DNA from 3 places in the Shewanella sp. NKUCC01_JLK genome. Region 2 is predicted to be linked to each of the others. Evidence: predicted binding sites of a transcription regulator. Region 2 holds the regulator's gene; each other region holds the start of a gene.
What was found. Region 2 encodes sigma-54, which starts transcription at its own class of promoters, with help from an activator protein. Its sites were predicted from a motif close to GTTGGCACGNNNNTNGNNT; they were not measured.
Positions count from the first base shown of each region.

Region 1: the regulator sigma-54 is predicted to act here: its motif matches at 2,264-2,282, upstream of KO537_RS04900 (flagellar hook-length control protein FliK).
Region 3: the regulator sigma-54 is predicted to act here: its motif matches at 1,787-1,805, upstream of KO537_RS08340 (DUF3192 domain-containing protein).

Region 1 is NZ_JAHKRD010000003.1:202,379-206,805, reverse strand. Features, by position in the region: gene fliL (flagellar basal body-associated protein FliL) at 1-492, opposite strand, end outside; gene KO537_RS04900 (flagellar hook-length control protein FliK) at 577-2,172, opposite strand; gene fliJ (flagellar export protein FliJ) at 2,414-2,860, opposite strand; gene fliI (flagellar protein export ATPase FliI) at 2,890-4,227, opposite strand; gene fliH (flagellar assembly protein FliH) at 4,196-4,427, opposite strand, start outside.
Region 2 is NZ_JAHKRD010000020.1:14,677-19,103, reverse strand. Features, by position in the region: gene lptA (lipopolysaccharide transport periplasmic protein LptA) at 1-460, shown strand, start outside; gene lptB (LPS export ABC transporter ATP-binding protein) at 457-1,188, shown strand; gene KO537_RS19095 (RNA polymerase factor sigma-54) at 1,296-2,774, shown strand; gene hpf (ribosome hibernation promoting factor) at 2,803-3,090, shown strand; gene ptsN (PTS IIA-like nitrogen regulatory protein PtsN) at 3,093-3,536, shown strand; gene rapZ (RNase adapter RapZ) at 3,533-4,387, shown strand; gene KO537_RS19075 (HPr family phosphocarrier protein) at 4,374-4,427, shown strand, end outside.
Region 3 is NZ_JAHKRD010000006.1:124,475-128,901, reverse strand. Features, by position in the region: gene syd (SecY-interacting protein) at 1-446, shown strand, start outside; gene KO537_RS08350 (Zn-ribbon-containing protein) at 542-1,315, opposite strand; gene KO537_RS08345 (hypothetical protein) at 1,315-1,698, opposite strand; gene KO537_RS08340 (DUF3192 domain-containing protein) at 1,863-2,270, shown strand; gene KO537_RS08335 (DUF2789 domain-containing protein) at 2,282-2,515, opposite strand; gene KO537_RS08330 (GNAT family N-acetyltransferase) at 2,666-3,304, shown strand; gene KO537_RS08325 (DUF962 domain-containing protein) at 3,297-3,602, shown strand.

The DNA of each region.
Region 1 (4,427 bases), on a different contig from region 2:
GACAACCTTACGCCCAGTTACTGACTGTAGAGTATTTTGCACACTCAAAAGTGCTAACTGCCGTAACTCATCTTTCCCCGCTTGCGTGCTGAGCTTTTGCACATCTGCACCACTAAAGGTCGTTAAAAGCGCATCTTCAATCAGCGGAATATGTTTTTGTGTTAGCACATCATCATCGGTACCACGCACCATAAGCTGCACTTTAATCTCAACTAAACGAGCCCTATCAGGCCCAGGTAAGTTGAATAAGAAAGGACGCGGCATAGGCACGTATGATGCGGTAGCCACTGCTCCTGATGCTGGGACTTCAGCCTGAACAGCACTATCTGCTGCTACGGCGGGAACCTCTTCGGTACTGCTTCCCATAAAGAACCAGACGCCGCCACCGATTAACAGCGCGACTAAAACGCCTACACCAGCAAAAATAAATAGTTTCTTCTTACTCTTAGGCTCTTCAGTACTTTCAAGTTCTAACGATTCTTCCTTAGCCATCACTATTCTCTTTAATTTAGGCGGAAACTCATTACAGTTTTATTTGAAACGTAATTATGTCAGTCATTGCTATAGGTTACCTGCTTAAGCGTAATAATCTATACCTGAAGTTACACTAATCGCTTGATTTAAACCTAAATGTAACTCTTCTGCCGAGATTTCATCCATATCAGCCGCATTTGAACTGCCGCCATCACCGAAACTACCTTCACGACGCTCACCTTGATCGCCTTGAGAAACATGGCTGTCAGCCAACTGCATCCCTTGCTCTTGCAATAACTCACGTAATCTTGGCATAGCTTGTTCAACCAGATCGCGCGTTTGCGGCTGAGTAACATGGAACTGTACTTGGGTTTGGTCCCCATGTACTTGGATCTTTACCAACATATGCCCAAGCTCAGGGGGATCGAGCCGGATTTCCGCATGTTGGATGCCTTGACTCACCATAGTAATCAATTGCTGCTTCATCACAGGTGAAAATCGTTGGATCATCTCCTGCATTTGGTTTTGCTGCTCTACGCCTTGACGCAATGACAGCTGAACTTGCATGGTTTCTTGGCGATTTAATTGTGACATCGAGAGTGTCTGTATGGATGATGTCGACTTAAGTTCTGAGAAAGTATTACTATCATCCATAAAACTTTCGTCTCTGGGAATATCCATTGCAACCGTCAATTTAGCATCTTTCAGTAATAGGTTAGCAGCCAAATCGGAATTGGGACTCCCATCAAGATCACTTTCTGTTACAGATGTTGTCTCTAATGGTTCAGATGAAATTGAAGAGCCTAAGGTATTCAGGTCGAAAGTATTTCCCGAGGTCGCGATATTACCCGTATTGGGACTATTCACTGTCGAGCTGCTAGTCGTTGCTTTTGCCGCAGTGTTGGTTGCCGACTTTATCGTTGCACTGTTCGCTAAGCCCGCTTGATTAATCACAGCATTAAATGTGACCTCATTCTCAACTAAAGACTCATCTATACTCACCACGACTTCAGTGGCAGAGACAAGCTCAGTGTCTTCTAAAGGTAATTCTGAAGCGTCATCGGTCAAATTTGGATCAATCACAGCATCACTATCCGCTGACGCTTCAAGTATATTTGGGTCTATGGGAAGAATATGTACGAGTGACTTATCAGTCAAAGAAGATGGTTTCACATCATCTGCGATTGAAATTGCTGCCATATCTGGGCTAGTAGAAACTAACTTTTGTAATTCAGCAGAAAAACCCGCTTCATCGGCATCTATATCTGATGCCAGTTCAATCTCAGCAGAAACAGTAGATGCCAATGCTGAGCCGGTTAATAAAGCTGATGAAGTATCAATATTTTCTTCACCAGTTATATCTTCTTCAGCATTTAAAAATGCTAGCGGCAAACTATCTCCATCTGATGCCGTTTTCTTCATATCATTTGCCATGCTAATTTGGGCAAAAATGAGATTTACGTCGGCGTCATCAGTTGATATATCGTCATCTTTTACTTTATCAGCAGAGGTAACCTGCACAGTATCATCAGTGTTAGCAATGGTTTTTTTAGACGCAGAAATAGAAAATGAGCTAGCGGTGACTGACGCAAGTGTAGATGAAAAGTCTTCATTATTAGACTCTTGGGAAGATGTCTTAGCGGAATTGGCCGCAGAGTTACCTGTTTTACTTAACAGGATATTGGTCATTTGTTGCATAAGTGCTCCCAAACATCACCCAGCAAAAAAAGAAATGGCTAGGTAGAAACGTCAATTAAACACTGCGGTTGCAGGGTCATGGACTAAATCAAAGCAAATAAGATGCCAAAACATCAGATTTTACGACAGCATATCGAAAAGAATTAACACTGAGAGGTGCCGAATTGATGCTTATGCCATCAATACAAAAAAACTAAAGAGCCTATCCGGCTAGCGAGCAGTAAAGATGCCTATCATTTCACTAACGTTGATGACGGCGATAAAATTGCTGGGAAGCAAATTCATCGGTCATTTTTTGCTCCCTTTTTTGTTCAGCCACTTGACGCTTCTTCTCTTTACTGGCTAAGAGTAATTCTACTGCCTTACGTTTTTTTTGCTTTTCCAACCAATGTTGTTGTCGATATTCTTTTTGCTTTTCACCGTCGGCTACGACGCGATTTTGCTGGATAATTGCGTCATCGATCTGACGAATAAAACGGTGAAACTGGTGATAGTGACTAGCACTGATGGCTTGACCTTGCTGGGATTGCATTTGCTTCATGTATTCTAAGCGATAGTTATTCAGAGCACTGAGTTGATTCAACCGTTTTTGACACTCTAATTGCGCAGATTTTAACAATAACGCCGCTTGTTCTTCGGCATCATTGGCAAGCTTTAACACTAACAACAAGGGATCGGCGTTAGCCATACTAGACCTCGATTAATTCGATGACGCCATTATTTGCACTGTGCAGCAAGTTGCCCAAGCATGACTTGGCTATCGGCAAAGCTAAATGCATCACGCATGGTTTGTCGTAAAAAAGCATTCATTGCTGGCTGCAGTCGTATCGCATTATCAATGCGAGGATCGCTTCCTTGGGCATAGGCCCCAATAGAAATCAAATCTCGATTTTGCTGATACAAAGAATAGGTTTGTTTCACGCGGCGCATCGCCTCCAAATGTTCATTGGAGATCACCATAGGCGCGACTCGGCTAATAGAAGCTTCAATATCAATCGCAGGATAGTGCCCCGAATCCGCAAGCGAACGTGACAAGACAATGTGGCCATCGAGGATCGCCCGCGAAGCATCGGCAATGGGATCCTGTTGATCGTCCCCTTCCGTCAACACAGTATAAAATGCCGTAATTGAACCTTGCCCTGGGCCACCGTTTCCGGCGCGCTCAACTAAACGTGGCAATTTTGCAAACACAGAAGGCGGATAACCTTTAGTCGCAGGCGGTTCACCCACAGCCAAAGCAATTTCCCGCTGTGCTTGGGCATAGCGCGTTAAACTGTCCATAAGCAATAAAACGTTATAGCCTAAATCGCGGAAATATTCGGCAATACGAGTCGAGGTTTCACAGGCGCGAAGGCGCATCAGAGGCGATGTATCCGCAGGCGCAGCAACAACGACTGAACGCGCTCGACCCTTCTCACCAAGAATTTCCTCAATAAACTCTTTCACTTCCCGGCCACGCTCACCCACTAGCCCAACCACAATAATGTCGGCGGTAGTACCGCGAGTCATCATACCTAAGAGCACACTCTTACCGACACCTGAGCCCGCAAACAAGCCCATACGTTGGCCTTTGCCCACGGTCAGCATAGCGTTGATAGCGCGAACGCCAACGTCCAGCGGTTCAGTAATAGCACGGCGGGATAAGGGATTAATGGCAGCGCTATGTCTTGGCGCTTGTTGGTCGGTCTGCAAAGCGCCTAAACCATCTAAAGGCACACCGTTACCATCGAGTACGCGTCCTAGCAGGGATAAACCAACATTGAGTCCAGTTTGTTCCCCTAAAGGCACAACCCGCGCACCGGGTAATACCCCACGTAATTCTTCGATAGGCATTAAATAAAGGAGTTCGCCATCAAAGCCTACAACTTCGGCGATTAACTCGCCCGCCATGGTTTCGATCGAACATAAACTGCCCACAGGCGCACGGCAACCGCTTGCTTCTAAGGTTAAGCCGACAACACGCACCAGTTGACCACTGGCCACAGCGCGAAATGGCGGCACCTTACCCTGATGATGATTAAGCCTATTCAGCAGTTGATGTTGGCGATTTTGCATCTGATTCTGCCTCTAATTGCTCACCTGTGTTTGAGGCAAATTGTATATCCTCAGCATGTTGAGAAACCGTATCGACAACCTGATCATCAAGCTCTGATCCCACAGCCTCAGAAGCAGCAATGTGTTTTGCGGTATCTTCAACCTCTATCGCCTCTTGCAGTTGACGCTGCTTGTCACTTAAGTGAGCATGTTGGTTCCGT
Region 2 (4,427 bases):
TAAAGCTGTGAGCCAAACTGCGGATATCAAAAACAACCAGATTATCTTCTTTGGTCCGGTGGAAGTTACCCAAGGCTCAATAAAAATCCAAGCAAATGAACTGCGTGCATTTTCCGCTGAAGGTGAAAATAGCAAAACTTTAGTCGCCACAGGCAACCCTGCTACGTATAGCCAGATATTAGACGATGGCCGTCCTGCATCGGCTAGCGCGAAAGAAATTCGTTACGATATGGCAAGCCGCACCTTAACTCTGAAAGGTATGGCGTCATTAGATCAAGCAGGTAGCCAAGTTACAGGCAATTTAATCCGCTATAACATGATTCAACAGAAATTGATGGCCGAGAGTACTGGCAGTGGTGACGATCGCGTAATCACTATTATTCAGCCTGAAAACTATCAAGATGATGCTAAATCAGACGCTCCGGCGGATAAACCTGTAAAAAAGCAGGACTCTAAATGACCCAAATCACCTTAAGAGCACAAAATCTGGCGAAAAGTTACAAGAGTCGCCAAGTGGTTAAAGACGTCAGTCTGACGGTAAAAACCGGTCAAGTCGTTGGCCTACTCGGTCCAAACGGTGCAGGTAAAACCACGACCTTTTACATGGTTGTCGGGCTAGTGAAGAGCGATAAGGGACATATCTTTATCGACGATGATGATTTAACCGCAGATCCTATGCATCTGCGTGCCCGCAAAGGCATAGGTTACTTACCGCAAGAAGCCAGTATCTTTCGTAAGCTAACTGTTCATGACAACATCATGGCCGTACTGCAAACTCGTAAAGAACTTAAAAACGAAGAACGAGAAGAAGAACTAGAACATCTGCTCGAAGAGTTTCATATCACCCACATCCGTGACAGCCAAGGCATGTCATTGTCGGGTGGCGAACGTCGTCGCGTCGAAATTGCGCGGGCTTTAGCCGCTAATCCTAAGTTCATTTTGCTCGATGAACCGTTTGCCGGCGTCGATCCTATTTCGGTTATCGACATCAAGAAGATTATCGAACAACTCAAAAGTCGCGGCCTTGGCGTACTGATCACAGACCATAATGTCCGCGAGACATTAGATGTATGTGAACATGCTTATATTGTGAGTCACGGAAACCTGATTGCCGAAGGAACTCCAGCAGAGATCTTAGACAATCAGCAAGTTAGGGCTGTGTACTTAGGTGAACAATTCAGGCTATAGTTAATCGAGCGAAGCCAATGGAGGCAATTTATACCGCCATTGGGCTTCACTCAAGATAATAATAAGCGACCTCATCCAACAATAATAACGTAGGGATCAGCGGTAACATGAAAGCGTCACTCCAGCTCAAACTGGGTCAACAGTTAACCATGACGCCACAATTACAACAGGCCATACGTCTGTTGCAACTGTCGTCATTAGAACTGCAGCAAGAGATCCAGCAAGCATTAGATTCTAATCCCCTTCTCGAGCTGGAAGAGGATCAATTCGACGCCACTAAAACCCCTGTAAACCAAACGCTATCCGATACGGATTTCAGTGAATCTAGCACTCTGCCACCAGAAAAAGACAGCTCCACCATAGACACGGCAGAGTCGCTAACCAAAGAATCCATGCCCGATGAGCTCCCCATGGACACCACATGGGATGAAGTGTTTACCGCCTCCCCAAACTCAGGCCCCGGCGGCAGTCGTGAAGACGATATGCCCTTCCAAGGCGAGACCAGTGAAGGTTTGTACGAACACTTAGAATGGCAAAAAAACCTCACACCGTTTTCTGAAACCGATTTAGCCATTGCCACCGCCATTATTGATGCAATCGACGATCAGGGCTATCTCACCCAAAGCACTGAAGAAATTCTCGAAGCCATGGGCAATCCTGAAGTTGAGCTTGACGAAGTCGAAGCCGTACTCAAGCGCATTCAGCATTTTGATCCCATAGGCGTTGCCGCCCGCGATTTAAGTGAATGCCTGCTGATCCAACTGTCGCATTTCGCCGCTGATACTCCCAACCTAGAAAACGCCCGTATGCTGATCAAAGATCATTTAGATCTGATCGCCGCCCGTGATTTTAGGTTGTTGATGCGTAAGACTAAATTAAAAGAAGATGAATTAAGGGATGGTATAGCACTCATCCAAACCCTCAATCCTCGCCCAGGTTTGTTGATCACGCCCAATAATGACGAATACGTTATCCCAGATGTGTCTGTGTCGAAGAAAAATGGCCGCTGGGTCGTTGAGCTTAATCCTGACTGCATGCCCAAAATCAATGTAAATCAACATTATGCTTCTATGGCACGCAGCACAAAAAACCAAGCCGATAGCCAATTTATTCGCGGCCATCTGCAAGAGGCTAAATGGTTTATTAAGAGTCTAGAAAGCCGTAACGACACTTTGCTTAAAGTTGCTAATTGCATAGTGCAATATCAGCAAGGTTTCTTTGAGTATGGTGAAGAAGCCATGAAGCCTATGGTGCTTAACGATATTGCTGAAGCGGTAGAAATGCATGAGTCCACCATCTCACGGGTCACAACTCAAAAATACATGCATACCCCTAAGGGACTTTTTGAACTAAAATACTTCTTCTCTAGCCACGTCGGGACTGACGATGGTGGTGAGTGCTCATCCACAGCAATCAGAGCCTTTATAAAGAAACTGGTGGCAGCGGAAAACCAGAAAAAACCATTAAGCGATAGTAAGATGGCTCAACTTCTGGCAGAACAAGGGATCAACGTAGCCCGCAGAACCATTGCGAAGTACCGAGAGGCTATGCTTATTCCACCTTCTAATCAGCGTAAAAGTTTATAACCTACAGTGGATATCGGAGGACGTTTCTATGCAAATAAACCTAAGTGGGCACCATATCGAAATTACCGAATCGTTACGTGCATATGTAGAAGAAAAGTTTTCAAAACTTGAACGCCATTTCGAACAGATCAATAATGTGCACGTTGTGCTCAATGTTGAGAAAATGCAACAGATTGCCGAAGCGAGAATAAACCTCATAGGTGGTGAAGTTTTTGCTACTTCAGAGCATGCTGACATGTATGCCGCTATAGACGCCCTGATTGACAAGCTTGACCGTCAGGTTATTAAACACAAAGAGAAGTTAACAAAACACTAATAATGGAACTTTGTACCATACTGCGGCCGGAGTGCACTACCTGCGCCACTCCGGGCAGCAAGAAAAAGGTACTGGAACTCATCAGCGACTTAGTCGCTGCCCAGTACCCGACCCTCTCATCTCAAGAGATATTCGAAAGCCTAGTGGCGCGCGAAAAGATGGGGAGCACAGGTATAGGTAACGGCATCGCCATTCCACATGGTCGACTAGCCGATATAGATCAGCCCATTGCCATACTCATTAAGTGTGAAGAGCCGATAGCATTTGATGCTATCGATAAGCAACCTGTTGATATTTTATTTGCACTACTGGTGCCTGCAGACCAATGTCAGCAGCACTTAAGTACCTTGTCTTGCATGGCCGAAAAGCTGAGCGACAAGCAAATATTAAAGCAATTACGCAAGACGCATGATGAAACGGAACTCTATCAGGTAATCACTGGATGAAACTGGTCATAGTGTCGGGCCGCTCAGGCTCAGGCAAATCTGTCGCCCTTAGGGTACTCGAAGATCTCGGCTATTATTGTGTCGATAACCTTCCCTTGCCATTGATTGGCAGTTTGCTTGAGCAACTCAAAGGCAGTAACGATCTCGTCGCCATCAGTGTCGACGTGCGTAACATGCCTGAGCAGGATAAGGTCTTAGTAAAACAACTCGCTAGCCTACCTCCAGATACTGAGTTAACGAGCTTCTTCCTTAACTCCAGCGATAAAATTCTGCTCAAGCGTTACAGCGAAACCCGCCGTTTGCATCCTTTGTCGAAGAGCCGAGTCTCTTTGCAAGAAGCGATAAAGCTGGAGGGGAAACTGCTCGAGCCTATGTCAAAACTGGTCGATCACTACATAGATACGTCGAATTTGAATATCTATGATTTAAGCGACCAAGTCCGACAAATTCTCCTTGGTAGTGTCGATAAAGAACTCGTGATCAACTTCGAGTCCTTTGGCTTTAAGCACGGAATGCCCACCGAAGCCGACTTTATGTTCGATGTACGCTTTCTACCTAATCCCCACTGGGAGCTGGCGCTGCGGCCATTGACTGGTTTAGATGAACCCGTAGCTGAGTTCTTAAATCGCCAACCACTGGTCAATAAGTTCATCTGGCAAATCGAAAATTTACTGGAGACTTGGCTGCCGCACCTTGAGCGTAACAATCGCAGTTATTTAACTGTGGCCATTGGCTGCACAGGTGGACAGCACAGATCGGTTTACGTCGCAGAGCAATTGGCCAAACGCTTTAGTAACGGTAAACATAAAGTGTATGCCCGTCATCGAGAGCTCAACAATGCCAAAGCTTGAACGTCAGATAACTATCTGTAATAAGCTCGGTTTACATGCC
Region 3 (4,427 bases), on a different contig from region 2:
CACTGGAGTTAACTTTATGGCCAGAGATCAATGATTTTTACGGTCATTATTTCTCCGCCCCAGTATTATTTGACTCTAAGTGGGGCACCGGGGAGTTACTGCAAGTCTGGAATGATGACGATTTTAACTGCCTGCAACAAAACTTGATTGGTCATCTGATGATGAAGAAAAAACTGAAGCAGTCACCAACTTGGTTTATCGGTCTGTTAGATGAGGGAGATAAAATGCTCACCATCAATAACAGTGATGGTAGCGTATGGATTGAAATCCCTGGTGAAGTGCAATCTGAGCAATTGTCCTCGAGTTTGACTGCGTTTATCGAAGCATTATCGCCACGGATAGCACCACCCGTTAAACATGAAGAATTACCTATGCCCGCATTAGAACATCCTGGTATTTTCGCCAGTTTTAAACGTATGTGGCAAAACCTTTTCGGTAAACGTTAACTTCTGTGAGCGACATTTTTATTATCAACCTAAGTATTAACTCAACCTAAGCGTGGCTTATCTTAGGTTGAGTTCTGCAAGGGGATAAACAGATGTTATTGATGATCCCAAGACAGATTCGACACTATGCGGCAAGGCTCGCAGCGAAAATGGAACATATCCAATAAAGGTTCATCGAGTTTCCAATCATGACTGCCACAACGTGGGCAAGGTCGCGTTTTTTCTGTGGCTAAATCTTGGCCGCCAACGCGATATAAGTAGTAATAGGTCGGGATCTGAGTGAGATATTCGATACGACCGCGCAAATCCCAACCTCTACGAAATAAATCACTGTCCGGACTCGATAATTCCTCAAGTGCGGCAAATTCTGCCTTGGTGGCCGCCGCCATTTGTAACTCATCACAGGCTTGCCATTCGCTCTGCCAACGGATAATGCGCTTATGATCGCCATTAAAGGTTGCGGGTAAACGGTACAGGGGAATGGGCAATAAATTGTCGCCGCTGCGTAGGGGCGAGCACATATGCACAAAACTGGTGTATAGCAGTTGCCAGCTGGGTGTTTCGGTATTACTTACTTCAGAATTGATATCCTGACCAATAAACTTTTCCCGCGGCGCGAGTAGTTTAGCGTCGGTTAATTCTACTAAGGCTTTTTTGACCCAAGGGCTGTGATATTTGTGCGCTAAACTGCTTTTCTCTGGCATCAATAAACGCACTCTAAACTCACCATCATTAAAGGCGACCGCAAATTCTCGCCCTAAGATTTGACCATTAGCTCGATAGGCTTCAAGGAGCTGATTAATTGCCTTCTCGGCGGCAGATATCGTGGTGTCGGCGAAGCATTCGAAGCGCAGTTCAGTGACAAACATTAAGCTGTTTTTCCTTGGATTTCTAATAAGTTGATGCGTTGTTTAAGTTCAAGCAGTTCGTTTTTTAATTGCATTATTTCTGTTTTTTGCTGCTCAGCATGACGTTCAAAATACGCCTGTTGCATCTGCAGGCGCTCGGCGAGCACTGCAAGGGTTAAGGTATCGTTAGTTGCGGGAGTGTCAGTTGTAGGGCTGATAGTTTGCAACTCAGCTAAACGCTCGCGATCCGCCTTAGGCATAGATTTAAATTGCTGTAAGCCTTGGATCAATATAGGTAAAGGTAGGCTACTACCTAAACGGGTTTTAATTAAGGCAAGGCTCGGTACTTTACCGCAGGCTTCGAGCGAACGTGCGGCCGCTAATACTTGGTCAAGGGGACTCATAATTAGCAAAATTCCTTAATTTGTTGAATTGTTTAAACCAATTTTAAAATAATAATTAATTTTTTCATTTAAAAACAGTGTGTTGTCTTGTGGCATTTATTTTGCTTATTGTCCAGCCGAAATACCATTTTTTAAGCTTCAATAATAATTACACAGGATGTCACATGATGAACCATAAATTGAATAACAAACTTATCGCCATCACTTTTTTAGGGCTCGCAAGCTTAGGTCTTAGCGGCTGCGTGGTCAATGTCGGTGATGGAGAATCGGGCTGGGATAGCAGCGAATCTTGGGAGAAAGTGCAGGATAAAAATCGCACTAACTTAACCAAGCTGAGCTTAGGTATGCCTAAAGACCAAGTGATGATCTTAATGGGCACCGCTGATTTTAGTGAAGCCTATATTCAACAAAGTGCTCAACAAGGTGAAGCCAATAAAGAAGTCTTAGTGTTGTTTTATCGTACCCAGCGTAATAATGGCGATGGAAAAACCACTAAGGATGAATGCACGCCTATCGTGCTGAGCAACAATGCCTTAGTGGGTTGGGGTGAAACGGCTTACGGTAAAATCTGAACCAACGAGTCTTATCGTTTACGTAGCTGAGTGTCTAATTGCTCAATGGGCTCAGTCCAGAGGGCATCGGCTTCTAAACCTTCAATGATAAAGCTCTTTTGGGCTGGGGTCCAAAAGGGCGCTTGGCTTAAATGGATGTGATGGTCGATATCATGGGTTGCAATAAACTGCGCTATGGCCTCGTCGCTACTGTCTAAACCGAGTTGCTCAAACAAGTGGCTTAAGTCTACTGGAGTTGTATCCATCATTATTTCCTTTTCAGTATAGTGCCTTCGTTTAGAGTAAGCGCCTGATTGAAAAATGCAATCTATGATTAAAATTTGCACTTTTTAGTTTCCTTGGTAGATTAACAGTTACGCATAAAAAAGTGTGAGCTAAGTCAAGGAATGCTAACGATGGACAATGAAATTCTGGAGGACTGCCGCGCAGTCTATTTGACCGCGGAAGACTTACGCATTGCCGCTTCTATTCTCTATAACGCTTACCATGATGATCCTTTTTTTGTCGATTCACTCTTTACCTCAGACAAAGCCGCTTATGAGCAAAAATTGCGCGCCGCAATCAGGGAAGAACTCAATACGTTATGGCAACAAAAACAAGCCCTCATTGGTTTATTCGACCATGAAAGACTCTTTGGGTTAGCCTGTGTAGTTACTCAAGAAGTGCCTTTAGGGGAAGGGCGTTATTGGCATTGGCGCTTAAAGATGTTGTTAGGTACAGGTTGGCAATCGACTCAAGCACTAATGAACAAAGAGTCCAGTATTATTGAACTTTTACCCAGTAAGCACTGCGGTATTTTGCAGTTTATTGCTCTTGCACCAAATGAACAGCACAAAGGACTTGGACATAAGTTAGTGCAAGCTGTGGTGAGTTGGTGTGATGAACAGCCTGATTTGGATGGCATTGGTGTGTTTATCGCTCAGGAGAAACACTTGCAACTGTTTACTCAGCATGACTTTGTATCCATAGGCGAGCTGAGTATCGGCAGTGTCCATGGCCAGCTTTTATTCTATTCGGTTCAACAAGATGACTAACTCTTATAAACGTTTCGCCGATTTTTATCCTTTCTATTTATCCCAACACCAGCACCCGACTTGTCGGAAATTACACTTTGTTGGCAGTTGTTTAGTTCTGCTGCTGATTGGCATTGCCTTGGTTTCACAAGCCTGGTGGCTATGTTGGTTTATTCCTATTGTTGGTTATGGTTTTGCGTGGGTGGGACACTTCGTATTTGAGAAGAATCGACCCGCGACATTTCAGTATCCTTTTTACAGTTTGATGGCAGATTGGGTGATGTTTGCGCAGATGATTCGCCGCTTTTTTAAACGTTAAAAAAACTGCTCGAGTGAGATGCCCATGCCCGTGTGAGAGATCGCTTACAAACGTTGTAGGACATAATGTTTTCTTTTTGATTGTTTTTTGTCCTATAATATTTAATTTTAAATAGAATCATTGGGTTGTATTTGTTTTTCTTTGGTTGGTCCGTAATTAATTTTGTAGTCCGTTCTTTGAGCCGAACAAAAAAGTTAGGGTTAACGTAGAATTCACTCATGGCCAAAGCAAATGGATAGCAAGGAAAGCGAAACAGGCCAAAGGGACGCAAGAAGCAACGAATTAAGATTTCAAGGTTGAAATCGCTGACGGTAGGAAAACTGTCATTCGCCTCGGATAGGCTAAGGAAAAGCAGGATTGCTTTTCAAGGATGATTAGGGACAGTGAGTTGTATCGTCAGGATGATGAATTTCAGGAAGAATACAGGACACGCTTAAGGATTAAGCATGAACTCGAAACAGGATGTGTCGAGATAAGGATAAAGTATAAGGGTGAACAGCTTGTACTAATCTATGGAAAATAAATTTTGCAGGATGCAATAGGAATACGTCATAGGAAGTGACAGGCTCTGTAAAAAGGATTTACAGGTCAAGGGACTGAGTGTTATCTCACGTAAGTTTGATACACAGGGACGAAAAGGGATTACAGGGACGACGCAGGACGCAAGCAGACGCATGGATGGTGCAGGGAGCACAAATCGAGCAGGACGGCTTACAAAGGATAAATGGGGCGCACTTTAGTTGCGCCCTTTTCTTTGGTTCATTTTCAGCATTAATCTGGCTTTGCCAAGCTATAACGCTATTCACACAGACTTTATCTTAACTC